One region of the Pseudoxanthomonas sp. 97-1-1 genome, then DNA from elsewhere that is predicted to be linked to it. Evidence: riboswitches for the same ligand, from Rfam matches in the RefSeq annotation. Region 1 holds a riboswitch; each other region holds the start of a gene.
The links. A riboswitch is a leader RNA that binds a small molecule or an ion and turns the genes downstream of it on or off. The one in region 1 is predicted to bind cobalamin.
Positions count from the first base shown of each region.

Region 1 (3,206 bases):
GGCCGGCTTCTACTTCTTCGATGGCCGGGAATTGGTCGTTGGCCCGTTCCAAGGCTTACCAGCCTGCGTGCGGATCCCGTTGGACAAGGGGGTCTGCGGAGCCGCCGCACGCACCCGCCAGACCCAGCGCGTGGACGATGTGGAGGCCTTCCCAGGCCACATCGCCTGCGATTCCGCTTCACGCTCGGAGTTGGTGGTACCGCTGGTGAAAGGGGACGAACTGGTCGGCGTGCTCGACCTGGACAGCCCACGCCTGGCGCGCTTCGATGCCGACGACCAGGCGGGCATGGAACGCATCGCCGCCATCTTCGTGGATTCGCTGACATGACAGGCACCAAGCTGCGCAACATCGGCCCCAAGTCCGCCGCCTGGCTGCGCCAGGTCGGCCTGCGCACGCAGGAGGACCTGGAGGGCGTCGGCGCGGTGGAAGCCTTCATACGGGTCAAGCGCGCGGGGTTCCGGCCCAGCCTCAACCTGCTCTATGCGCTGGAAGGCGCCCTGCTGGACTGCCACTGGCAGCAGCTGCCCGAGGATCGCCGCAGCGCATTGCTGGTGGCCTACGACGCGGCGGCGGCCCTGCTGCCGCCGCCGCGCGGCCGACCCGCAGCAGGCCCGGTGACCACGACGCACACCGAGCGCGAAGAAGACACGGGCCCTTCGCTCAACCTGTTCGACTCGCCAGGCGGCGACGACTGATTCCTCCAGGAGGGCTTCAGCCCCGATGCTCTTCAGCCACTGCGTCGGGGGCTGCCAGAAGAGCATCGGGACTGAAGCCCCTCCTGCACCTGTGCGGGCAGGAACGCATGGGCTTCCCGTATACTGCGCGCGCTTTCAGGTGACCCGCGGCTTCCACGCCCGGGTTGAAACGGGAAGCCGGTGACCCGCGATACGCGGCATTCCGGCGCTGCCCCCGCAACGGTAGGCGAACAACAGCCGCGGCATCGGCCACTGTGCATTGCATGGGAAGGCGCCAAGGTGGAGTGCCCTGCACTCGTTCGCAAGCCCGGAGACCGGCCTGGGAGTCCACTGGTTGCGATGCGGAGGGCGTCGCGGCGTGCCGCGCCGCTGCCTGTCTGCTGCGCTGTCCGCAACGCTCCCTTCCCCGTCGCAACTCCACGCCGAAGAATGCGCGCGGGGCGCGCGATGGAGTTGAATCCGATGTACAGCCGTTTTCCCCTTTCCCACCTGGCCCTCGCGGTCGCATTGGCGCTGCCGTTCGCGGCGCAGGCGCAGGACGCCACTGACTTGGACGAAGTCGTCGTCACCGGCACCCGCACCGATGTGGCCGTGCGCGACAGCCTGGCGCCGGTGCAGGTCATCGCGCGCGCGGACATCGAACGCAGCCAGTCGCGCTCGCTGATCGATCTGCTCAAGGGCCGTGCCGGCATCGGCTTCACCAACCAGGGCGGCCTGGGCAAGCTGAGCACGATCAACATCCGCGGCACCGAATCCGACCACGTGCTGGTACTGGTGGACGGCATCCGCATCGGCTCGGCAACCGCGGGACTGGCGTCGTTCCAGGACTTGCCGGTGGATCAGATCGAGCGCATCGAGATCGTGCGTGGCCCACGCTCCAGCCTGTACGGCTCGGAGGCGATCGGCGGCGTGATCCAGATCTTCACCCGTCGCGGCGGCAAGGGCCTGTCGCGCGAACTGCGTGTCGGCGGTGGCAGCAACAATCTGCGCGAAGCCAGCGGCGGCTTCGCTTATGGCGGGGAACGTGGCTGGATCGGCGCCAATGCCGCGTACCAGGAAACCGACGGCACCAACGCCTGTCGTGGCGCCGGCTTTCCGGTCTTCCAGGGCTGCTTCACCGACGAGCCAGACGATGACGGCTACCGCAACGTCTCGCTCAACGTGCGCGGCGGCTACAGGCTGACCGATGCGCTGACGCTGGAAGGCCACGCATTGAACGCCGATGCCTTCAACGAGTTCGATGGCAGCATCTTCGGTGGCAACGAGGCCGATAACGTGCAGCAAGTGCTCGGCAGCAAGCTGACGTGGAAGCCTTCCGCCGCCACCACGCTCACCGCGCAAGTCGGCCGCGCCTCCGACAAGTCGGACAACCATTTCGCCGATGCCGCCGCCGGCACACGCACCTTCGTCAGCACGTTCGACACTCGGCGCGACACCGCCTCGCTGCAGGGCGACTTCGTCTTCGCTGACCGGCACCTGCTGACCGCCGGCGCAGACTGGCAGCGCGACGAGGTCACCAGCACGGTGACCTTTGCCGACAGCGCCCTGACGCCGATCGAAAGCCGCGACAACACCGGCGTCTTCGTCGAGTATCAGGGACGCTTCGGCGCGCAGCAGGTGCAAGCCAGCGTGCGCAACGACGACAACGACCAGTTCGGCAACCATGTGACCGGGAGCCTCGGCTGGGGTCTCGGATTCGGCAGCGGCTTCAAGCTCAGCGTCACCGCCGGCACCGGTTTCAAGGCGCCCACGTTCAACGACCTGTACTACCCGTTCTCCGGCAACGAGTTCCTCGAGCCCGAACGTTCGAAGACCCTGGACATCGGCCTGGCGCAGTACGCCGACAACTGGAACTGGTCGTTCAACGTCTACGAGACGCGTATCGACGACCTCATTGCGCTTGACAGCAACTGGCTGCCGGCGAATACCGAAGAAGCGCGCATCCGCGGTGCCGAACTGACCGGCACAATGACGCTGGCCGGCTTCGACATCGCCGCCCAGGTGAGCCATGTCGATCCGCGCAACCACACCGCCGGCCTGAACTACGACAACCTGCTGGCGCGCCGCGCACGCAACACGGCACGCGTGGATGTGGACCGTGCCTTCGGCGGCTTCCGCGTCGGCCTGACCGCCAATGGCGCCAGCCACCGCTACGACAACGCTGCCAACAGCGTTCGACTGGCCGGCTACGGCACGCTGGACCTGCGCCTGGAGTACGCAATCACGGACGAGTGGTCGCTACAGGCACGCGCCAGCAACGTGTTCGACCGCCAGTACGAAACGATCGCCTGGTACAACCAGCCCGGTCGTGAGTACGGCCTGAGCCTGCGCTACAGCGCGCGCGACTGAGTCGTACGCCCGAGGGAAGGCCGGCAATGGACTGCTCCGTTGCCGGCTTTGCCGCTTCGTCCCCGCGGCCACAAGACTGCGGACCACGCTGTACCAGCCCGACGCCGGACCGCGCACGCGTCTGCAGAACGCGATGGCCTCGCACCTGCGATGCTTCGAGC
Region 1 covers NZ_JBYMTJ010000005.1:47,256-50,461, forward strand. The annotation lists gene AC3DET_RS18060 (GAF domain-containing protein) at 1-328, shown strand, start outside; gene AC3DET_RS18065 (TfoX/Sxy family protein) at 325-696, shown strand; cobalamin riboswitch at 817-1,033, shown strand; gene btuB (TonB-dependent vitamin B12 receptor) at 1,159-3,045, shown strand.

Region 2 (3,206 bases), on a different contig from region 1:
CGCCGGGCCAGTTCACCAGGCCCTTCGGCGTGATCGCCTGCACGTCCGGCAGTGCATGCGCGGCGTCTTCGTAACGCCACGAGGACAGCGGCCTGCCCCAGCGACCGGCGATGACCTGCGCCGCACTCCACTGTTCGCGCAGCATCTGCGGCGGCATGCCGGGCTCTTCGTCCTCGACGGCGCGATGGCCATGGACCGAACGCGCGGCGAGGTCCGCGCTCCACGTGTAGCTGCTGTCGCGCATGCCGGCCGGACCGAACAGCAGGCGGTGCATGGACTCGTCCAGGCTCTCGCCGGTCAGCGTCTCCACCACCAGTTGCAGCCAGAAGATCGCCTCGCCCGAATAGTCGATGCGCGTGCCGGGCTTCACTACGGACACCAGTTTTTCGTTTGCCGGATCCTTGCGCCAGTTCGGCATGCCGGTGGAATGGCGCAGCACGTCGCGCGCGGTGACCAGGTCCACCCAGGGATGATCGGCCAGGTAGTCCATCCGCCGGTAACGCACCAGCGGCGCGTCGAGATCGATCACGCCCTGGTCCGCCAGTTGCAGCACCAGGTAGGCGAACACGGGCTTGCTGAGCGAGGCATCCTCGAACAGCGTGTCGTCCGCCACCGGCGTACGCGCCTGCGCATTCGATACCCCGAGGTTGCGTGACCACACCACCTCGCCGCGTTCCACCACCGCCAGGCCGATGGCCGGGACACGCAATGCCTGCATCAGGCGCGGCAGGTCGGCGAGGAAAGGATCGGGCGGGATCCAGCCGGCAGCATCGTCGCAGGCGGCGGCGCGGGTGACCTGCGGCCAGGTCGCGGCCGCCAGGGTCGACAGGGCGGCGGTCTTCAGCCAGCGGCGGCGCGGGAGGGATGGCAGGGAGGGATGATTCATGCGGGCCTGGTTGAAGATCGTGGCGTCATGGAGGTGGACGAACGAGCGACCGCAAACCCCGCCGCGAGATCGTCATGGCTGCACTTGACGTACCACCATGCCGGGGGTAATTTGCCCATCGCCAAGGTTTCCATCGCTTTATCCAGATATAGCGATGGAATTAAAAGGGAAGCCGGTGCGGCCTGTTCCATGGGCCTATTCCGGCGCTGCCCCGCAGCGGTATTTGGAAACGAACCTCGCCAACAGCACTGGTCCTCGCGGACCGGGAAGCGGCGGGAAGTAGGCCAGCGCACCCGCGCCCGTCCATGAGCCCGAAGACCTGCCCTGGCCGGAGGACACGACCGTCCTCCGACTGACCTGGAGCTTCCGAGGGGAGGTGGCCGGAGCCCGTGTCCGTGCGCGCCTGCCCGGATGCGTCCTCCTGCGCCCGACTTCGGCACTCCGGCTCGCCCGCGGGGGCGAAGGTCGCTGGCGTGGCGGGCCCTGGCCTGGCGCGCGGTTCCTTCGTTCCTCATCCGCTACCGCATGAGGACACGCACCATGACCACCGTTACCACCCTCGGCTTCCCGCGCATCGGCGTGAAGCGCGAACTGAAATCCGCCCTGGAAAGCTACTGGCGTGGCGAAAGCACCGCCGACGACCTCCAGCGCACCGCGCGCGACCTGCGCCATCGCCACTGGCAACTGCAGCGCGAGGCCGGCGCCGATGTCGTGCCGTGCAACGACTTCGCGCTGTACGACCACGTGCTGGACACCGCCTTCCTGTTCGATGCCATCCCGGATGCCTACCGCGCGCTGGCCGACGCCGATCCGCTGGCCGGCTATTTCGCACTCGCGCGCGGCGTGCAGGACGGCGGTGCCGACCTGCGCGCGCTGGAGATGACCAAATGGTTCGACACCAACTACCACTACCTGGTGCCGGAGCTGCACGCCGGCCAGACCTTCCGCCTGCGTGGCGACAAGCCGGTGGCGGAGTTCCTGGAAGCGCGCGCCGCCGGCCATGCCGCGCGGCCCGTGCTGCTGGGGCCGGTGAGTTTCCTGCTGTTGGCCAAGACGGTGGATGGCAGCGATCGTCTCGCGCTGCTGGAAGCATTGCTGCCGGTGTACGCGGCGCTGCTGGCCAGGCTGCACGACGCAGGGGCGGACTGGGTGCAGATCGACGAACCCTGCCTGGTGCTGGATCTGGATGATGCCGCGCGCGCCGCCTATGTGCAGGCCTATGCCACGCTGGCGAAAGGGGCGCGGCCGTCGCTGCTGCTGGCGACCTACTTCGGCCGCCTGGGCGACAACCTGCCGCTCGCGTGCGCGCTGCCGGTGGATGGCCTGCATGTCGACCTGGTGCGCGGCAAGGAGCAACTGGACGAGGTGTTGAAGCATCTGCCGAAAGGCCGCGTGCTGTCGGCGGGGCTGGTGGACGGCCGCAACATCTGGCGCACGAACCTGGACAACGCGTTGATCCTGGCGAAGTACGCGCAGGGCCATGTCGGCGACATCGCGTTGTGGTTGTCGCCGTCGTGTTCGCTGCTGCACGTGCCGGTCGACGTGGCCGGCGAGAAGGCGTTGCCTTCCGACCTCCGATCGTGGCTGGCCTTCGCGCGCCAGAAGATCGAAGAACTGCGCCTGTTGTCCGATGCCCTGCGCGATCCGCGCGCGGCGGAACCGGGCCTGGCCATCGCCCGCGACCGGATCGAATCGCGCCGGCATTCGGCGCGCGTGCATCGTCCCGCAGTGGCGGCGCGCCTGGCATCGACGGAGGTCGCCGACATCCATCGCGATTCGCCTTACCCGCAACGCCGTGCCGCGCAGGCGGCGCGCTTCGGATTGCCGGACTTCCCCACCACCACCATCGGCTCGTTCCCGCAGACGCACCAGGTGCGCGAAGCACGGGCCAGGCACAAGAGTGGCAGGCTGTCCGACGCGGACTACGACACCTTCCTGCGCGAGGAAACCGGGCGCTGCGTGCGCTTCCAGGAAGAGATCGGCATCGACGTGCTGGTGCATGGCGAGTTCGAGCGCAACGACATGGTGGAATACTTCGGCGAACAGCTGGAAGGCTTCGCCTTCACCCGCAACGGCTGGGTGCAGAGCTACGGCTCGCGCTGCGTGAAGCCGCCGGTGATCTACGGCGACGTACAGCGCCCGGCGCCGATGACGGTGCGCTGGTCGCAGTACGCGCAGTCGCTGACCGACCGGCCGATGAAGGGCATGCTGACCGGCCCGGTGACGGTGCTGCAGTGGTCCTTCGTCCGCGACGACCAGTCCCGCGCGCAGACCTGCCGGCAGATCGCGCTGGCGCTGCGCGACGAAGTGCTGGATCTGG
Region 2 covers NZ_JBYMTJ010000004.1:309,729-312,934, reverse strand. The annotation lists gene AC3DET_RS16690 (serine hydrolase domain-containing protein) at 1-886, opposite strand, end outside; cobalamin riboswitch at 994-1,227, shown strand; gene metE (5-methyltetrahydropteroyltriglutamate--homocysteine S-methyltransferase) at 1,427-3,206, shown strand, end outside.
Region 2: another riboswitch for cobalamin. It lies ahead of metE (5-methyltetrahydropteroyltriglutamate--homocysteine S-methyltransferase); the one in region 1 lies ahead of btuB (TonB-dependent vitamin B12 receptor).

Region 3 (3,206 bases), on a different contig from region 1:
CTTGAACAGGTTGGACACCTGCGGCTCCACGCATTCGTAGCAGCCGGCGATCGAGGCGATCGTCGCCGTCGGCGCGATGGCGATCAGCAGCGAGTTGCGCAGGCCGTGCTCCTTGATGCGCGCGCGCAACGCGTCCCAGCGCTCTGCGTTCTCGGGCACCACGTTCCATGCATCGAACTGCAGTTCGCCGTTGGCGGCGCGGGTGTCGGCGAACGAAGGATGGCGGCCGCGTTCCTGCGCCAGTTCCACCGAGGTTTCGAGTGCGTGGAAGTAGATGGTCTCGGCGATTTTCGCCGACAGCGCGCGCGCTTCGGCGCTGTCGAACGGCAGGCGCAGTTTGAAGAACACATCCTGCAGGCCCATGCAGCCCAGGCCCACCGGGCGCCAGCGCAGGTTACCGCGCCGCGCGGTTTCGATCGGATAGAAATTCAGGTCGATCACGCGGTCCAGCTGGCGCACGGCCAGGCGCACAGTCTCGGCCAGCTTGTCGAAATCGAAATACCCGTCTTCGTCGAAGTGGCGGGCGAGGTTGATCGAGCCCAGGTTGCATACCGCGGTTTCTTCGGCCGACGTGACCTCGAGGATCTCGGTGCACAGGTTGGACAGGTGGATCACGTTGCCGGCACGCAGGGTCTGGTTGCTGGCGGCGTTGCACTTGTCCTTGAACGTCATCCAGCCGTTGCCGGTCTCGGCCAGCGTACGCATCATGCGGCCGTAGAGCTTGCGGGCGGAGATGGTCTTCATCGCCTTGCCCTGCGTCTCGGCCTGCGTGTACGCCAGCTCGAATGCAGCGCCGTACAGGTCGGTCAACTCCGGCACCACGCGCGGATCGAACAGCGACCATTCCTGGTCGGCCTCCACCCGCTTCATGAAGAGGTCCGGCACCCAGTTGGCCAGGTTGAGGTTGTGCGTACGGCGGGCTTCGTCGCCGGTGTTGTCTCGCAGCTCGAGGAAGTCCTCGATGTCGGCATGCCAGGTTTCCAGGTACACGCAGGCCGCGCCCTTGCGCTTGCCGCCCTGGTTGACCGCGGCGACCGAGGAATCCAGCGTCTTCAGCCACGGCACGATGCCGTTGCTGTGGCCGTTGGTGGACTTGATCAGCGAGCCGCGCGAGCGCACGCGGGTGTAGCTCACGCCGATGCCGCCGCTGAACTTGCTCAGCTGCGCGATGTCGCCGTACTTGGCGTAGATGGACTCCAGCGTGTCCTGCGGCGAATCCAGCAGGAAGCACGAGGACAGCTGTTCGTGGGTGGTGCCGCTGTTGAACAGCGTCGGCGAGCTGGGCAGGTAGTCCAGGTTGCCCATGCGGCGGTACAGCGCCAGCGCTTCCGGCACGTCCTCGCTCAGCGCGCAGGCGATGCGCAGGAAGAACTGTTGCGGCGTCTCAATGACCTTGCGCGTGTGCGGATGGCGCAGCAGGTAGCGGTCGTACAGCGTGCGCAGGCCGAAGTAGTCGAAGTGCAGGTCGAGCGAGGCATCCAGCGCGTCGTTGAGTTTGCGCGCGTTGGTCTGCACGAAGTTCAGCAGGCGGTCGTTGATCAGGCCGACCTCGTGGCCGCGGGTGACCGATTGCGAGAACGCGTGGATCTCCTGGCCGGTGACTTCCTTCACGATGTAGCCGGCCAGCAGGCGCGCGGCCAGGCGGCTGTACTCGGGCTCCTCGCCGGTCAGCAGCGCGGCGGTGCGGATGGACAGTTCGTCCAGTTCGCGCGTGCTGGCGCCGTCGTACAGGCCGGAGATGGTGCGGGTGGCCACGCGCATCGGGTCGATGGCGTGCAGGCCTTCGCAGTTGCGCTGCACCGCGCGCACGATCTTGTTGAGGTCCACCGGCTCGCGGCCGCCATTGCGCTTGGTCACGCTCATCGCGGTGGCGGTGGGCGGCGGGGTCAGCGAAAACGCGTCCTTCTGGGACGGGGTGGTGCCGGCGTCGGCGACGGCGGTGTCGATCTGGGTCACGAGATTCCTCCATGCGTGGTGCACGCGGCGGCCCGTCCCTCGCGGGGCAGCGGAAGGCCGGATGGGGAATCACAGTGGGGAAGCGGCGTCGCAGGCGGCGAGACCACGCAGTCGGACTGCGGGTGCCCTGCTTCGCCAGCCATCTCCCCCCGGAGAATCCGCGGCCGGCACCGCGCGGTGTGCAACGCGCGGCTGTCGGCAGGTCTTCGGACTCATGGGCCTGGAAGGCGGTGCCTTCCTCCTAGTCCGCCGCTTCCCGAGGCGTGGGCCTCAGTGCTGTGTGGCGGGGTCGTTCCCAGTTACCGCTGCGGGGCAGTGCCGGAGTGGCGCGAGGCGTCACCGGCTTCCCTTTTCATCCGGAGACTAGCCATCTCCGGAACCGACGGCCACAAGATAGTGGGGGTGCATGGAGGCGTCAACACCAAATGTTGTGTGGAACAGCCGATGTCGACGCGATGCGGGTTTCACGAGTTGAATCCTTCTCCCCGCTGGCGGGGAGAAGGTGCCCGAAGAGCCTGCCCCGTACTGGATACGGGGGCGGATGAGGGGCAGGCGCGGTGATGATTCGTGCATGAAGCTCTTTGGCATCAAAAGCGCTGTCGCGATCCGACGCATTGGGTGTCCGGACTTCGTTCGCCCCTCACCCGCTTTCGGCACCCTCTCCCCGCTCACGCAGGGAGAGGGGAAGGAGCATCACGCCTTCAGCGCGGCGATCGACGCGTCTTGCGCCTGCTGGTACAGCGCGAACGGGTCGTGGATCGTCTTGCCCAGTGCTGCCTCGAACGCTTCCTGGTTGGCGTGCGCGTCATACGCGCGTTGTTCGCCGCCGCCCAGGTTGGACTGGAAGATGCCCGCCGCGCTGACCGGGAGGAAGTCTTCGTAGACGATGGGATCGACCACGGCGTGGCCCGCCTCGACCAGCGCGTCAGGCGTCATCGCTGCGCGCTCGCTGGCGGGCAGTGCTGCGCCGGCATCGGTCAGGCGGTAGCGGAAGTAGCCCAGGCCCTCACGGCGCAACGTGTCCTCGTCGTCCGGGAACGCGGCGAACGCGGCCGCCAGCCGCTGCGGATAGTCCGCCGAGGTATTGCCGGCACCGCCTGCCTGGCGCACCTGCGCCAGAAGTCGGTCGTAGAGTTCGCGTCCGGCCGGCGTCAGCGCCAGGCCGCGCTGTTCGATCTCGCCGAAGCGCGCGCTGTGGCTGCCGGGTACCAGCGTGCCGGTGGCATCGGGGAAGGCGACTTCCTCTTCCA
Region 3 covers NZ_JBYMTJ010000004.1:302,891-306,096, reverse strand. The annotation lists gene AC3DET_RS16665 (ribonucleoside-diphosphate reductase subunit alpha) at 1-1,863, opposite strand, end outside; cobalamin riboswitch at 2,137-2,355, opposite strand; gene hglS (2-oxoadipate dioxygenase/decarboxylase HglS) at 2,650-3,206, opposite strand, start outside.
Region 3: another riboswitch for cobalamin. It lies ahead of AC3DET_RS16665 (ribonucleoside-diphosphate reductase subunit alpha); the one in region 1 lies ahead of btuB (TonB-dependent vitamin B12 receptor).